DNA from 2 places in the Parasphingorhabdus sp. JC815 genome. Region 2 is predicted to be linked to the other one. Evidence: predicted binding sites of a transcription regulator. Region 2 holds the regulator's gene; the other holds the start of a gene.
What was found. The regulator LexA, encoded in region 2, represses DNA repair genes until DNA is damaged. The targets are predictions, from matches to a motif close to GTTCCNCNCTTGTTCT.
Positions count from the first base shown of each region.

Region 1: the regulator LexA is predicted to act here: its motif matches at 686-701, upstream of AB1K62_RS11745 (toprim domain-containing protein).

Region 1 is NZ_JBFEFM010000005.1:45,412-53,522, reverse strand. Features, by position in the region: gene AB1K62_RS11750 (lytic transglycosylase domain-containing protein) at 28-654, opposite strand; gene AB1K62_RS11745 (toprim domain-containing protein) at 788-1,699, shown strand; gene AB1K62_RS11740 (zincin-like metallopeptidase domain-containing protein) at 2,093-3,046, shown strand; gene AB1K62_RS11735 (hypothetical protein) at 3,060-3,479, shown strand; gene AB1K62_RS11730 (DUF2493 domain-containing protein) at 3,799-4,740, shown strand; gene AB1K62_RS11725 (HNH endonuclease) at 5,668-6,018, shown strand; gene AB1K62_RS11720 (single-stranded DNA-binding protein) at 6,508-6,894, shown strand; gene AB1K62_RS11715 (DUF6437 family protein) at 6,994-7,227, opposite strand; gene AB1K62_RS11710 (hypothetical protein) at 7,703-8,053, shown strand; gene AB1K62_RS11705 (hypothetical protein) at 8,050-8,111, shown strand, end outside.
Region 2 is NZ_JBFEFM010000001.1:536,451-544,561, forward strand. Features, by position in the region: gene AB1K62_RS02575 (HAMP domain-containing sensor histidine kinase) at 1-48, shown strand, start outside; gene AB1K62_RS02580 (citrate synthase) at 96-1,382, opposite strand; gene gltX (glutamate--tRNA ligase) at 1,415-2,833, opposite strand; gene AB1K62_RS02590 (ComEC/Rec2 family competence protein) at 2,865-5,168, shown strand; gene lexA (transcriptional repressor LexA) at 5,198-5,899, opposite strand; gene AB1K62_RS02600 (molybdopterin molybdotransferase MoeA) at 5,968-7,164, opposite strand; gene moaC (cyclic pyranopterin monophosphate synthase MoaC) at 7,164-7,631, opposite strand; gene trpC (indole-3-glycerol phosphate synthase TrpC) at 7,628-8,111, opposite strand, start outside.

The sequences.
Region 1 (8,111 bases), on a different contig from region 2:
ACTCCCATTCACATATTTGGCTGCAAATCACCTGACAATAGCCTTCCAGCGGGCTAATACCTTGGTTACATAATCCGGCGTTTCATGATTTTGTGGTATACCTCTTGCACGTTCTACTGCTCCTGGACCCGCATTATAGGCAGCAAGCGCCAGATCGATAGCTCCAAATTTGCCAAGCATTTCTTTTAAATATCTTGCGCCGCCATCAATACTCGATTTAGGATCGTGTCGGTTCATCACTCCAAGATAACGGGCCGTACCTGGCATTAGCTGGGCCAAGCCTGCAGCGCCTGCGGGACTTATTGCCATCGGATTAAAACGCGATTCCTGCCAGATTAAAGCCTGCAACAGCCTTAATGGAATACCATGACGTAATTCGGCTTCTCGAATTTCTGCTTCATATAGCTTCTCTCGGAACAAAGATCTGGTTTTAACGCGACGCTCAGCTAGAGAAACGGGGTTGGCATAGACATCAATCGCCTCTGCGCTACTATTAACGCGTGGCCAGATGCCGTGTTGAAATAGTTCAAAATCCCCCGTCGAAGAAATAAGTGTTTTCGCGGTATCTGTTATGGATTCTTGTATGACTTCTTCAGATGTTGCAGCGCCAGGTAGCACGGCTACAGGTAATAATGCCCAATATAGTTTATGCATATTTGATCTCTGTGTTGTTTCGAATCAAATAAGAACATAAGGCGAACATAGGGTTGTAGGAAAATGCATTTGAGGGTGTGAGAGGGGAGTGAGCTAGCTTCGGGAGCAAAATTTTGTGAAAGGAAGCCACCCCATGTCTAAAATTCTCTCTGACCGCACCCGGTCGTCTCTTGAAGCAACGGCCCGAGAGCTTTGCATTAAGCTTGGCGGCCATTGGTCGGGCGCAAAAGGCATGGCTTGTTGCCCCGCACATGATGATCGCACGCCTTCTCTTGGAGTTACCATCGGCCGAAGTGCGATCCTCTTTCACTGTTTCGCTGGTTGCGCACAAAGCGAGGTTTTAGCCGCTTTGGCCCGCACCGGGGTCAATCAATGCGATCTGTTTAATGGCAACAGCCAAGCCTTTTCCCAAAGGGTGCAGATAGAACCGAGACCGCACCGTGCGGCATTACGAATATGGCGGGAATCCACAGATATTTCGGGTACTCAAGCAAAAGCGTACCTTGAAGCACGAGCCATATTAGCGTCATCACCCATGCTGCGTTTTCACGCTCAAACCCCTTTAGGCCCGAAAGGCGCAGTCCGCTTTCTGCCTGCTCTTATCGCTGCGACAAGTCTCGACGAGGGAGTTGTTGCTGTGCACAGGACCTTTCTGCACGACAAGCTCCCCTGCAAAGCCAGCTTCGAAAAACCGAAACGTGCTCTAGGCCGCTTGGGCGAAAGCGCAGTACGGCTGTTCCAGCCAATAAATGGCCGCCTTGGTTTGGCAGAAGGAATTGAAAGCGCCCTATCAGCAAGTGCGCTTACGGGTATTCCTTGCTGGGCGACGCTCGGGAACGAGCGCTTTGGCAAGGTCACCGTTCCCGAAAGCGTGACTGAACTGTACCTGTTTGTCGATGCGGACAAAGGAGGCGAGCTTGCTGCAAAACGAGGACTGTCCATTTATTCTCGAGAAGATCGATGCATACATATTCGCAAACCGTCATCGCCCGGTACCGACTGGAATGACGAATTGGTAAACTGGACTGCGCGGCACAATATATAGGAGGAAAAAGCGCTTACTGATGTGCGACAATCAGGTATGACAATAACGTCTGGTCGGTTTTTCTATTTTCCGCTGGCCCAGAATGAACTTTAATGCATCTCTTTTTGCCGACGGAAAACTTGCCAACGAAGCCAATAAGCTATCATTTATTGCAGCAGCATAACAAATTGCGAATAGCTTAGCCACCTGCTGGTTTCCTCCTGACAGGTTTGTGTGATCGGTAGAGGCGGTCCATCCTATAAGGATGGGCCGCCATTTCATCGTTTGTTTGATTGCGATCCTTCATATTCGCCGCGCTCTGTACGCGCTAACCACAGCCGCGAAAAAGAGGAGAGCAAAGCTCTGGCCTGAATGATCCCGGCAATAGCGCCCGGATGTATCAGGAGAATATTCATGGCAAAAAGAAAAGTTTCACGACGCAAATATAGCCAGAAAACCGCTATATCACCTGCCGAGCAGATTACCGCTGCAATTATCGAAAAACTGGAAGCCGGCACTAAGCCTTGGGTTCAGCCTTGGCGCGGAATTCCGGTTTCCCGTCCACTTCGCAGCTGCGGTACACCGTATAAAGGCATGAATGTCATTTGGCTGTGGATGGTCGCAGAAACCTCTGGTTTTGGCTCGCCCTACTGGATGACATATCGCCAATGCGCCAAGCTTGGCGGGCAGGTCCGCAAGGGCGAAAAGTCGACAATCGCAATATTTTACAAGAGCTATACCAAAGATATAGATGGTTCCGATAACGAAGAGACCAAAGAAACCCGCCGCGTATCAAAGGCATATGCTGTCTTCAATGCTGACCAATGCGAGGGCTTGCCAGAATTTTATCATCCCCTGCCTGAAGATGTAACGGTGCAACCGGAAGGCCGGGTCGCCGAGCTTGATCAATTCTTTGAATCCGTCGGTGCCAAGATCGTTCATTGTGGCAGTCACGCATTTTACCAATCCGGTCTGGACCGTATCACGATGCCAAAGCCCGAGCTGTTCAACAGCTTCGATCACTATTACGCCACGCTAGCGCATGAATTATCCCATTGGACAGGGCACAGCTCCCGTCTTGATCGCGACCTCAAAAACCGTTTCGGCAGCGCTGCTTATGCTGCCGAAGAACTTGTGGCCGAATTATCGAGCGCAATGCTCGGCGGCGAACTGGGCCTGCCAGTCAGTCATCTTGACAGTCACGCAAGCTATATTGGGCATTGGCTCAAATTACTGAAGTCAGATGATCGAGCCATCCTGACCGCAGCAGCGAAGGCAGAAGAAGCCTCTTCGCTACTTATCCATCTGGGTGGAAAGTCGCGAATGCCTCAATCCGACAGAGCGCCATTGACCACTAAAGCAGCATGAAGGAGAACCAGTCATGGGACGCTCAGTGAGTTTTCCAACCGGTGCTGTCGTCGCTTACCAAGTGATTGAAGTTGACGACGATGACTGGGACTTTAAATATCAAGTATTGGTCGAAGATATTATGGCCCAAGCCAGAGAGGCATTTCCTTCGCTTGAGCAATTTAATGGCTGGCGCGGACGCGAGGATCGTATCCTACTCCGCAATGCTTTTGCTGATTTTGGCATCTCGGTATATTGCGGGCTTTGCGCAATCTGGATTGTGGCACGCGATGACAATCACTATTGGGATAGTGATAGCATCGTCTCCTTGAAGGGACGCACAGATCAATGGCTCTCCCAAATTGAGCGCTGTTTTCTGACGCTTTTCTCTCAATATCGCTGCATTGGCCGTTTCTCGAATGGGGAAGCAATCTATGAACCGGTAGCTGCGTAAATCGATAGCCTTTTGAAGTACCGACTATGAATTGGGTGTTTCAAGCGAACATTTCTAATGCCAACTGAACATTACGAACTCCAGCAATTCGGCGCGCCTCTTGTCTCCTGTCAGGAAAGACCCTTGGACCGGTCGTCAGCCAGCCGCAACCTCAAAGGACTGCGGCCCGTGTGGCCCGCGCCAGCCTAGCTTTTGAGGTTTCCCGCCGTTGGCGGTGCGGCATGTCTGCCTGTTCCCGGTCCTTTGCGGGCTCTGCCGGAGGCAAAAGCGGGCCGTAATTCAGCTGCTCGCTTTGCTTCCAATTTCAGGAGGCAATATAATGTACGATAATTTTACCCAGTCCCTGTCCGGTTTTGACCTGTCAGGCTTCTCAATCTCCGCTCCAACATTTGGCAGCGCAGATTTCCCATGCGATGATGCCATTCAGCAAACGCTCGCTGGCGTTTGGTCCGATCTCTTTTCGCTGTTCAGCGATACTGCTCTTGAAGCTGATAGCGAAGATATTGCCTGGGGCTTCGTCAATCTCTTCCACCGCGCCGCTTCGCGCAAATTATCGGCCCTTGACCGCGCAACCGACGAAATTCGAGCTTTGCTTGCAAGCGCAGACGGATCAGAAATCCACACCTCCAATCTCGAAGAGCAAATCGAACGCGCACAGGCTGCAGAAGCAAGCATGATTACTTTTGAGGCGATGCGTGAAACGGCTGCATCGCTATATATCCATGAAACGGGCTCATCGTGGAGACCAATGACGGGTTCCCGTCCAAATCACGCCAAAGGCATCACCTCGGCAGTGATTAATGGCCGCGACTTTCTTCGCGCTCGCGCTCAGAGCCGACACAAAGCCCATATCCCGACTGGCACGCCAGTAATCTTTGCCGGTGGCCGGACCACTCAAGATAGTGGTGACGATGCTAAGATATTTGCAGGCAACATCTGGGCTACGTTAGACAAGGTGTTACACAACGTTCCTGACATGGTCCTTGTCCACGGCGGTGACACTAAAGGCGCTGATCGCTTGGCAGCTTCATGGGCTGAACGACGCAGTATTCAGCAGCTTGTATTCTCACTGGACCGCAGATTGGGAGCACGCGCTGGTTTTAAACGCAATGAACAGATGCTTTCCCTGAATCCGCGCTATCTTATTGCCTTTCCCGGAACAGGTGTACTCGAACGACTTGTTATTGAAGCCAAATCTCGCCGCATAACGGTTGTGGACCGCCGCGGCTTCCTTGGCACTTCTCTAAAATCGCCGGGGTGAGCAGGGACTAATTTCTCGATCCGCGCCGTCCAAGCATTGGTATGATCTCTGCCGAAAGCCGATTTTCGACTGTCAGCACGATATTCCGCGCGGCGACATCCCCTTTTGGCCCTTGGCCCACTGATGAATATTGCCGCCCTTTTACGATAAATCCCCCGGTAGATCAGGCCAAAGATAGGGTGTCGGTGCGTTTATATGACTTGATGAGATGCTGGCGCAAACGAGTGCGCAGTGTATGTCTGCGTTTTTCAGTGATGCACGAACTTCCAATATATAATACGCTCGATAGCGAACAGTTATCCTGCGGGAGCTTAAGGTCGTCTCGCCGCTTGCTAGCGATGAAAACCTTCTTCAGGGCATCAGGGTCAGATCCTCCGTCTAGCAAAAATTATGCAGACAACGATCCCGATCAATCCGTTCTTAAGAGATCAATCGCTCAATCGCAGCATTCGCTTCTTCCTTTAATTTTTCGAAGCTGATTCGTTCTTCTCCTAAAATAATGGAACGGTCGCATTTGCTACTTTCTCAGCGTCTTTGCGCAATTGCGTTGCTGCAGTCTCCGCCCGGCTTCCAGACCCGGGTATTTGTGTCACAGAAAATTTCTCCATTTCCCAATTTTGTCATCATTCTATCATTCAAAATAATACATAAGGTTTTGACCCAGTTCGTTACAGGACGGTCAAATACGAGTGAATTGTGACCTTGAAACATCGGCAGGCTAGTTTAACTAAGGGGATGCGGGCGAAGAACTTAATTCTTCGCGGGAACCTACATTGGTAACTTTATGGGCGTTTTAAACGTCTGCCGACAAGAGACTGCGGGGTAACGTATAAACGGCGTTGTCCAGCGCGAGCCAAGGCTCCCGACTGAGGGGCGGTATCTTTTAAAGACCGCTGCGCATCCGCTTTGAAGCAATTCAAAGACAGGATGTTTATGGGAAACCAACTACAAAAAATACGTACTAAAAAGATGCATGCCCAAAGCGGGCTTTGCTATTATTGCAGACAACCAATGTGCGGTGGCAATCAGGATAACTTCGCTAGACGATTTCGGATTACATCACGGCAGGCCTTACTGCTCCGATGTACCGCTGAGCATCTAGATGCGCGATGCACTGGGGGGCAGGATTCGCCTCAGAACGTCGTGGCCGCATGCTATTTCTGTAATTCCAACCGGCATCGCTCAAAGAAGCCGCTAGATCCTTTTCTCTATGCCAAAAAGGCAACAACACGGCTCAGATCTGGAAGGTGGCATGGCATTTTCATCTTCCCGTTATAGCTAAAGTCAGGGGTTTCGTGATTCAGCAGTTGACCAGCCAATATTGGAAGTGAGACTTAATTTTGCATAGCCGAGATGATGAGAACGGTTGAAATGCGCTAGATAGCAGTGCCAATGTTTCATCCTCTGATTCAACCATCAAGTTATGCTGGGCGTCACATTGCACCATGCTGTGAGAGTTAGCTGCTTCGCCTTGTTAAGTTCTGTCAATTGCTACCAAGATAACCGGTCACTATTCCATTGGTTTTGACGATTACCGAATCGCCAATCCGAAACCCAATCCGGCTTTTTCGCGATCCTGTCTGAATCAGGACAGCAGGAAACATGCAACCCACTTTGCTTCCGGCCGTGTTGCATGGCTGCGCCATGCTGCCCGCACCACCCGGGCAAAGTAGGTTCCCCTTCGGTGCAGTTCCCTCATGCCCTGCTTCTTTTGACTGTTCGCAAGCCGGAAATGGTTTCCGGACTTGTTACTTAAGGAGAAATATCATGACCAATATTGCAATACTAACCGGCCGCATCGCACGCGATCCCGAGACACGAAAAACTCAGGGCGAAATTACCGTTACATCAATCACCGTTGTGACCGACCGCCCAGCCCGGAACAAGGATGGCAAAACCTATAAGGATGACAATGGCTATACCGTCAAGGATAGCGAATTTCATCGCGTGACCTGCTTCAACGGGCTTGGCAAAAACGTCGCGCAATATTGCACCAAGGGCCAACTGGTCGCGGTCGAAGGCCGCGTCCACTATACCCAGTGGGAAGATCAGGAAGGCGTCAAACGCTACGGCTGTGAGATCCTCGCCGACAAGGTTGATTTTCTCACCAAAGGCAAATCGTCAGACAATCAGGATGCGCCTGAAATCGATTGACAGCGGATTGTATCACAGCCGCAAATTTCAGGCCTCGCCGGGCAATCGGCGGGGCCTTTTTTTGGCTTTTTCCGCGAGTCTGATTTGTAATCGCTGTTCTTAATTTTCTGTGATACCAAGTCGCACAAGCGCGTCAGCTTCGCTCAAAGAGCCCAACACGACCGCCATCCGCTTCAAATTTTTAGGTGCGAAGCTCTCAACCCCACTGCCCAGAAATATCTGGCCAATTTCAAGCGCTGCATTTTGTTCCAATATGCGCTGCTTATCAGCAAGCGCCGCTTTTTGGGTTTCGAGTCTTTTCAGTGCGGCAAGTGCGCTGCGTTTTGTGGGCATTGTAGGATCCTTTCAAATCCCCCTCACTTTTGCTCGCCCTGATAGCTTAGTGACACACACCTGAGCCTGTAGGAAAACAAATTCTGTGAACTTCGCGATTGTCAGTTTTGGCGGAGGATAGGGATGTGTCCTGTTCACTAATTACGAAGTTTTTGTGACTTAGCCATGCCTTGGCGAATGACTGGGATTAAGCGCATTTCATAGCGGCGGGAATTGGGCCGATAGCGGACTATCCGCATTTAACCTACATCGCAGCCACTAGGAATCGGGATCTTTATGTCCGATTTCCACCCATTAATTGCCGTCTAGGGGTCGCAATGTGGAGCGAGCCTCGACTGCTGATCGAATGGCACTGAACGCCAAGAGCGTCCGTATTCGTCGTTATCATTCAAAACAGTATTCTCGACGTCGGGCGTCTCTTGCCCAAATCAAGGTCGCCGGATATTAAGTTCCCTTCAATCGGAGAAAGCGCATTATGCTTGCATATCTTAAACACCTATTCGCAATGTGGAAATGGAAGCGTTCGGAGGTGGGACTTGCTTTGCGTGAGCACACTCGCGAGTTCTTCTATCGCGATCAGGCACTGGCATATTTTTCAGAAGATGCGAAAACTCGGATAACAGGAGACTTCCATCAGCAGGTGTTCAATGCAATTCAATCCGAAAATCCTGTCATGGCGGTGCGAGAAAAGTTGTGCGAATATGTTTTGGAATATGCGCCTTTGGTCATTTTATCGATGGGCGAAAATGACCAAAGGCGCATCCGATATATGGCCCATGCCCGTACATATCAGGAACCCTATGTAAACATATTGATGAGGCGGTGACAGGCTACGACGAGCTTGAGCGGTATAAATGGGAAGAGGATGAAGTCGCCGGACAAGA
Region 2 (8,111 bases):
CCAACGCGGGACGTCACGGAATCAGAACCAGATCTAGACCAGTCATAAAAAAAGGGAGCGGTTAAGCTCCCTTTTTTATAATAGTTTTCGCAGGATTAGCGCTTACCGATTTCCACATAATCGCGGTGCTTCGGTCCGGTGTAAAGCTGGCGCGGGCGGCCGATACGCTGGCCGGGATCGGAAATCATCTCGTTCCATTGCGCGACCCAGCCAACTGTTCGGGCTAATGCAAAGAGCGCGGTGAACATTGATGTCGGGAAACCAATAGCCGACAAAATAATGCCCGAATAAAAATCAACATTCGGGAACAGCTTTTTCTCTTTGAAATAAGGATCGTTGAGCGCCATTTCTTCCAGTTGCAGGGCAACATCAAAGACCGGATCAGATACTTTCAGCGCGTCAAAAACTTCACGGACCGTCTTTTGCATGACGGTCGCACGCGGGTCATAATTTTTATAAACACGGTGGCCAAAGCCCATCAGACGGAATGGATCGTCCTTGTCTTTTGCGCGCGCTATATATTCTGGAATCCGGTCGGGATGTCCAATTTCATGCAACATATTCAGGGCCGCTTCATTGGCGCCGCCATGGGCCGGACCCCACAGGCAAGCGATACCAGCAGCAATACAGGCAAAAGGATTAGCACCCGAAGAACCGGCGAGCCGTACGGTTGAGGTGGAAGCATTTTGTTCATGATCGGCATGGAGGATGAATATCCGGTCCATTGCGCGTTCGATAACCGGGTTCACTTCATAAGGTTCTGCCGGAACGCCAAATGTCATACGCAGGAAATTGCCGGTATAGCTCAGGCTATTATCCGGATAGAGCGGAGGCTGACCAACCGCATATTTATATGCCATGGCCGCGATGGTCGGCATTTTTGCGATCAACCTGTGGCTGGCGATCATCCGTTGCTGCGGGTCATTAATGTCCGTGCTGTCATGATAAAATGCAGACAGAGCGCCAACGACACCGCACATGATCGCCATCGGGTGTGCATCGCGGCGGAAGCCCTTGTAAAAGCCGCTTAACTGGTCATGCAACATGGTGTGGCGGGTGATGGTGTTGGTGAAATCGTCATATTCGTCTGCTGTCGGTAGCTCACCGCGCAACAGCAAATGGGCGACTTCCATGAAGCTGCTATGCTCGGCCAGTTGCTCGATCGGATAGCCACGGTGCAACAATATGCCTTCATCGCCATCAATGAAGGTTAGTTCGGATTCGCAGCTTGCAGTTGATGTAAAGCCAGGATCATAAGTGAACGCACCGGTTTTGGCATAAAGTTTCCGAATATCGACGACATCCGGTCCTTCGGTTCCCTTTAGCACTGCGAAGTCATGATTTTCGCCGTTTAAGTTAAATCCTGCGCTATTGTTGCCCACAATAATGTCCTTTCTGATCCTGATGATTCAGGTTATTTTATCTGGTCTGCTAAACGATTTAATGACTCTTCCTTGCCCAAGAGTATCAGCACGTCAAAAATTCCGGGTGAACTGGTACTTCCCGTTAAGGCTGCCCGCATGGGTTGTGCAAGCTTTCCTAACCCCAATTCCGCAGCTTCCGCTATAGCTTTCACCCGTTCCTCGGTTGCCTCGAGCGTCCAATCGTCAAGGTCAATCAATTTAGAGTGAATCGTTGCAAGCAGTTGCCTTGCGTCAGCATCTAGCAGAAGTTGTGCCTTCTCGTCGAGGTCAAGTGGTCGATTTTTATAGAGAAAAAGGCTATTACTGGCCAATTCGATAATGTTTATTGCGCGGCTCTTCAAAACGGGCATGGCCTGAGCCAGCAAATCCCGATCAGAAACCGATAATTTTGTGCCTAGCTCCGCTTCGACCCATGGCGCGCTCAACTCCACCAGCGCGTCATCATCGGCTTCGCGGATATATTGGCCGTTTAGATTCTGAAGCTTTTTAGCGTCAAAGCGGGAAGGGGATTTGCCCACGCCGGACAGGTCGAACCATTGTATCGCCTGCTTGCGCGAAATAATCTCGTCATCTCCGTGGCCCCAGCCCAGCCGCAACAGGTAATTAAACATCGCATCGGCCATGATTCCCATGTCGCGATAGGCATCTACGCCCAATGCGCCATGACGCTTGGACAGTTTTGCGCCGTCATTTCCGTGGATTAGCGGGATGTGTGCGTAAACAGGCTCTTTCCAGCCCATGGCCCGGATCATCGCCAACTGGCGAAAGGCATTGTTCAGATGATCGTCACCGCGGATCAAATGGGTAACGCCCATATCATGATCATCGACCACTACCGCAAGCATATAGGTTGGGGAGCCATCGGAACGCAGCAGGATGAAATCATCAATTTCACTATTTTGAACAGAGACTTCGCCCTGTACCGCATCGGTAACCGTCATCTTGCCGCCAAGCTCGGTTTTAAGGCGGATAACATAGGGCGCGCCCTCCGATGCTTCGGACGGGTCGCGGTCCCGCCAGCGGCCATCATAGCGCATAGGCTTTTTATCAGCCTTTTGCTGCTCGCGCATGGCGGCCAGCTCTTCGGGCGTTGCGAAACATTTATAGGCATTTCCGTCTGCGAGCAGTTGATGGGCCACCTCGGCATGACGGTCAGCGCGTTTTGATTGAAAAACCGGTTCTTCGTCCCAGTCCAGACCTAACCAGTCTAGCCCCTCGATTATCGCATCAATCGCTTCCTGAGTAGAGCGTGACTTGTCCGTATCTTCGATTCTTAGCAGCGCTTTGCCGCCGTGGTGCCGGGCAAACAGCCAATTGAACATCGCAGTGCGCGCACCGCCAATATGCAAAAATCCGGTTGGCGACGGCGCAAACCGCGTGACGACCTGTTCTGTTTCATTAAGAGTCACGCTTGATCTTTCCCTGTGTTAAGCGAATCCGATGCAAAGTGGCATAGACCCGAACAGCCTTGGCAAAAATACCGATTCTTCCGGCATTACTGCTATTCCTGGTTCGGATCACACGGCCCTTAGCACGCGTATTCTCGCTCGACAATTCCCTGATTATATCAAGAATTGGCGAATAGCCGAACGGCTTGAAAGGCAGTTGGAAAAAGAACGCGATCGGTTGGCTTTATGGGTGCCGGTTGCTGTCGGGACCGGCATTGCTGGCTGGTTTTTGCTTGCAAAGCCAGCATTCTGGATCGCTCTCATCGCGATGTGCACTGGATTGGCGCTGTTAGCTAAAGTCAGGGACCAGGGCGGAAGAATCGCTAATGCGCTGATCTGGTTTTTGTTGCTTATTGCCATCGGATGCGGGGTAATGTGGTTCCGGTCCTGGGTAGTTGCTGCGCCGGTTCTGGAACGACCGATAGTGGCATCTTTCTATGCGGAAGTAGAAAAGACCGAAGTGATAAGCGCCCGGGATATGGTCCGGTTGACGCTGGCGACCCATGGTAAACAGAATCTACCTCCGCGGGTCCGTGTGAATGTGCCAATCGGGACTTATGCGACAGCTTTGCAGAGTGATGGTGTTGCATCCAATGAAGCGCAGGCCAGTGATTTACAGGTTGGCACTGTCATCCAATTGCGTGCCCGTCTTGTGCCACCGGGAATGGCGACACTGCCCGGCGCCTATGATTTTTCCCGCCGTGCATGGTTTATGGGGTTGGGGGCTACTGGGCGGCTAATGGGAGACATCCGGATTGTTCAGCCAGCAAGACCGGTAGGGGGAATATTTTCTGTCATTCCGCAATATCGCCAGATGCTTTCCGATCATGTCCAGTCCCGCATGGACGACGGGGCAGGGGCGATTGGCGCGACATTGGCTACCGGAGATCGTGGGTCGATTAGTGACGAGGACGCAAAGGCCATGCGCCGCAGTGGGTTGGCGCATCTTTTGTCGATCAGCGGGCTTCATGTGACGGCGGTCGTGGGCGCAATCTATCTTCTGGTTTTGCGCCTATTGGCGCTTTTCCCGCCCTTGGCGCTGCGTTTTCGATTGCCGTTAATCGCTGCCGGTTGCGCCGCCATTGGTGCGCTTTCCTATACGTTACTGACCGGAGCGCAGGTGCCGACAATTCGCGCCTGTGTCGCCGCGCTGCTTGTATTGGCGGCGCTAATCATGGGGCGCAGCGCGATCACATTGCGTATGGTTGCGGCGGGCGCCCTGTTCGTGTTGATCCTCTGGCCGGAATCCCTAGTCGGACCAAGTTTTCAGCTAAGTTTTGCAGCGGTGACTGCGATTATTGCCATGCATGACCACCCCAAAGTGCAGGCTCTATTTGCAACGCGGGAAGAAGCTGCGCTCAAGCGGCTTGGCAGGATGTTAGCCGGGCTTTTCCTGACGGGACTGGTCGTTGAAATGGCGTTGATGCCGATTGCCTTATATCATTTTCATAAAGCGGGTATTTATGGATCGCTGGCCAATATCATCGCTATTCCGTTGACAACATTTGTAATTATGCCGCTGGAAGCATTGGCGCTGGTGCTTGATATTTTCGGTCTTGGTGCACCGATATGGTGGATATGTGAAAAATCCCTAAGTGGTTTGATCATTCTGGCCCATTATGTGTCCAGTCGCCCGGGGTCGGTGACTATGTTGCCAACAATGCCGCTTATGGCATTTGCGTTATTGGTATTTGGCGGTCTGTGGCTCTCTCTTTGGGGTCAGCGCTGGCGGATTTGGGGAGTTCTTCCCGTCATCATCGCTATTTTAATCATTAACCTGTCCCGCGCGCCGGACGTTTATATTACCGGCGATGGCCGCCATGTCGGGTTTCGCTCTGACGAGGGTGAACTGGCCATGTTACGCACCCGCAGCGGGGGTTTTGTCCGTAATATGATATTGGAAAATGCCGGAATTGACGGTGAAGCGGCCTTGCTGGAGGATTGGCCCAATGCCTCTTGCAATGCAGATAGTTGCACAGTGACAATAAGAACGACCGATAGAAACTGGGTGATCCTCGCTACGCGCAGTTCTTATCATATTCCGGCGCTGGCATTATCAGCCGCTTGTCGACGGGCTGATATTGTGATCAGCGACCGTTATCTTCCGCGCAGTTGCCAACCGCGCTGGATTAAAGCGGATCGCGCAACATTAAGTCAGGTTGGCGGCATGACAATAGATTTGGAAAACCGGCAGATCACAACTGTTCGGGACCGTAACGGACATCATAGCTGGATGCGCTTTGCTGCGCCGGAAAATTCAGCAGCGCGCCGGGCATTCACGGGACCTGCGGACTAAACCGCGGCCCGTCAGGGTCAATCCGGCTATCAGTTATAACGCCGCAAAAGTCCGGCCATTTTGCCTTGTATCTGCACTTCATCAGGACCGAATATCTGTGGTTCATAAGCGCTGTTGGCGGGGTTCAGACGCACCGTAGCGCCTTCTTTGTAGAGATATTTGAGTGTCGCTTCCTCATCATGAACCAATGCGACAACAATTTCACCGTTCCGTGCGGTTTGGGTGCGCTGGATTAGGGCATAATCGCCATCTAATATGCCAGCCTCAATCATCGAATCGCCCGACACTTCCAGCGCATAATGTTCACCAGAACCCAGCAGGGCCGCAGGAACCGAAAGAGCTGACTGACCTTCCAGTGCCTCTATGGGTGCACCAGCGGCAATCCGGCCATGGAGAGGAATTTCAATCACATCATTGGAAACAACAGTAAGCTCTTTCGCGGCGGCGGGTCGCGGCGAACCGGAGGAAATACTAACCACATTTGATTCTGCCGCTTCCGGAAGTTTGATATTCCCGCCTTCGGGCATTTTGGTCACTTCCAAGGCGCGCGCCCGATTGGGAAGGCGCCGCAAGAACCCCCGTTCTTCCAATGCGCTGATCAATCGGTGGATACCGGATTTGGATTTCAGCCCCAGCGCATCTTTCATCTCTTCAAAAGAAGGAGATACACCTGATTCTTCCAAGCGATTATGGATGAAGCATAAAAGTTCATGTTGTTTCGGGGTGAGCATAGTATATGTCCTTATCGGGAACGTATAAAGAACAATTATGAAACATACACAGGTAAGTCAAGTGCTATTCAAATAGTAATATAGGAAACGGCCATGCCTTCTGGCTGCACAGGGCTATGAGGTGGGCGATAGAGCAGGGCGTTGGCAGCAGCGAGCACGGAAAGTTTGGCGCTGTCCTGACTATTCATTGCCGTAATCCCACTATTATCGACCTTTGCCCGCAGAAATTCGGCGCGGTGCGTGGTCGCAGGCAAAGCAGTGCGCGTCTCAGCAGTTTGCATGACGGGCAATGGCGAGCGGGAACCCGCGATATGCCGGATCAGCGGTAGCAGAAATAATGTCGCCGTAACAAAAGCAGACACCGGATTGCCGGGCAGGGCAAGAACTATGCTGTCACCAAGTTTTCCGGCCATTAACGGCTTGCCCGGCTTCATGGCTATTTTCCAGAAATCTGTCTGTCCGCCCAGCCGCTCAAATGCCGGAGCTACCAGATCATGATCGCCCACTGATGCCCCGCCGATGCTTACAATGACGTCACAATCATCAACGCTGGCAAGGGCGTCACAAAGGCTATCCAGATTATCTTTTATCCTGCTGATCGTGTGGGTTATAGCAGGTGTCTGTGATAGCATCGCAGCTATCATGACGTCATTACTGGCTGGTATCTGATGCGATAGGGTGTCGGTGCCTGGCGCAACCAGTTCATCGCCGGTCGAAAGGACCGCTACCTTCGGGCGTCGCCCGACTGTAATGCTGCCCGCGCCGGCCATAACAGCTTGTCCTAAAGCGGCGGCGCTAAGATATGTTCCGGCCTGTAGCATTATATCGCCGGCATTAAAGTCCCCGCCTTTGCCGCGAACATGATGGCCTTTGCTCGGTGAGGGGTCTGATATCAGGCGGATAATATCATTCCCGCCATCTTCATCCTGCGTCACATTTTCCTGCATGACGACGGTATCGGCCCCGTCCGGCATCAACGCACCGGTAAAGATCCGCGCTGCTTGTCCGCTCTTGATAGGCGGGCAAGGCGGGCTTCCGGCCTTACATTCTCCGGCCAATTGCCATGGCCCCTCGCGATCGGCAAAGCGGATGGCATAGCCGTCCATCGCTGACATATCGCCAGCAGGCTGGCTACGCCGGGCAATGAGGTCTTCAGCAAGATAGCGTCCCAGTGCTTCCGCGACCGGAAGCGTTTCTGACGCCAAGGGCTCCGCCATGGAAATTAACCGCTTCTGTGCATCTTCAAAAGGCAGCAATGACGTCATTATGCGGTCCAGTCTCCCGATTTGCCGCCGGATTTGGATAATAGGCGAATATCGCTGATTACCATATCTTTCTGCATGGCTTTGGACATGTCATAAATGGTTAGAAGCGCCACAGAAGCCGCTGTTAAAGCTTCCATTTCTACGCCGGTTTTTCCGGTCAGACGCGCCATAGAGTGAACGGTGATACCAGCGTTTTGAAATATAAAATCCACAGTGACTTTACTTAAAGCAAGCGGGTGGCAAAGCGGAATGATGTCACTGGTTTTCTTTGCTGCCATGATCCCGGCGATACGGGCAGTGGACAGCACATCCCCTTTTTTCATGCTATTCGCCCTGATCGCGTCCAGAACATCGGGCTTCATACTGATAAAACCCTCGGCATTTGCTTCACGGACCGTGTCTTGCTTGGCCGATATATCGACCATGTGCGCCGCGCCCTTTTCATCAATATGGGTGAGTTTGCTCATGTGTTTATATATTCGCCTGATAGCAACAAACGGGTTGCCGCTTCGATATCGGCCTGTTTCATCAGTGACTCTCCGACCAGAAACGCACGGGCGCCCGACTGCGCCAGTCTCTGGCAGTCTTCATGGGTAAATATACCGCTTTCCGATACCATGATCCGGTCTTTGGGAACAAGTTTCGCCAGACGTTCGGTTTGTTCAAGGCTGGTTTCAAAGGTCTTGAGGTTGCGATTATTGATACCCAAAAGCCGTGATCGCAGTTTAAGCGCGCGTTCCAGTTCGCTTTCGTCGTGGACTTCAACCAGAACATCCATGCCCAGTTCATGGGCTGCCGCCTCGATTTCGAGAGCCAGACCATCATCCAGAGCGGCCATGATAACCAATATTGCATCTGCGCCAAGCGCTCGCGATTCTTCCACCTGCCACGGATCAACCATAAAATCTTTTCGCAAGCAGGGGAGGTTGCAGGCCGCCCGTGCTGCG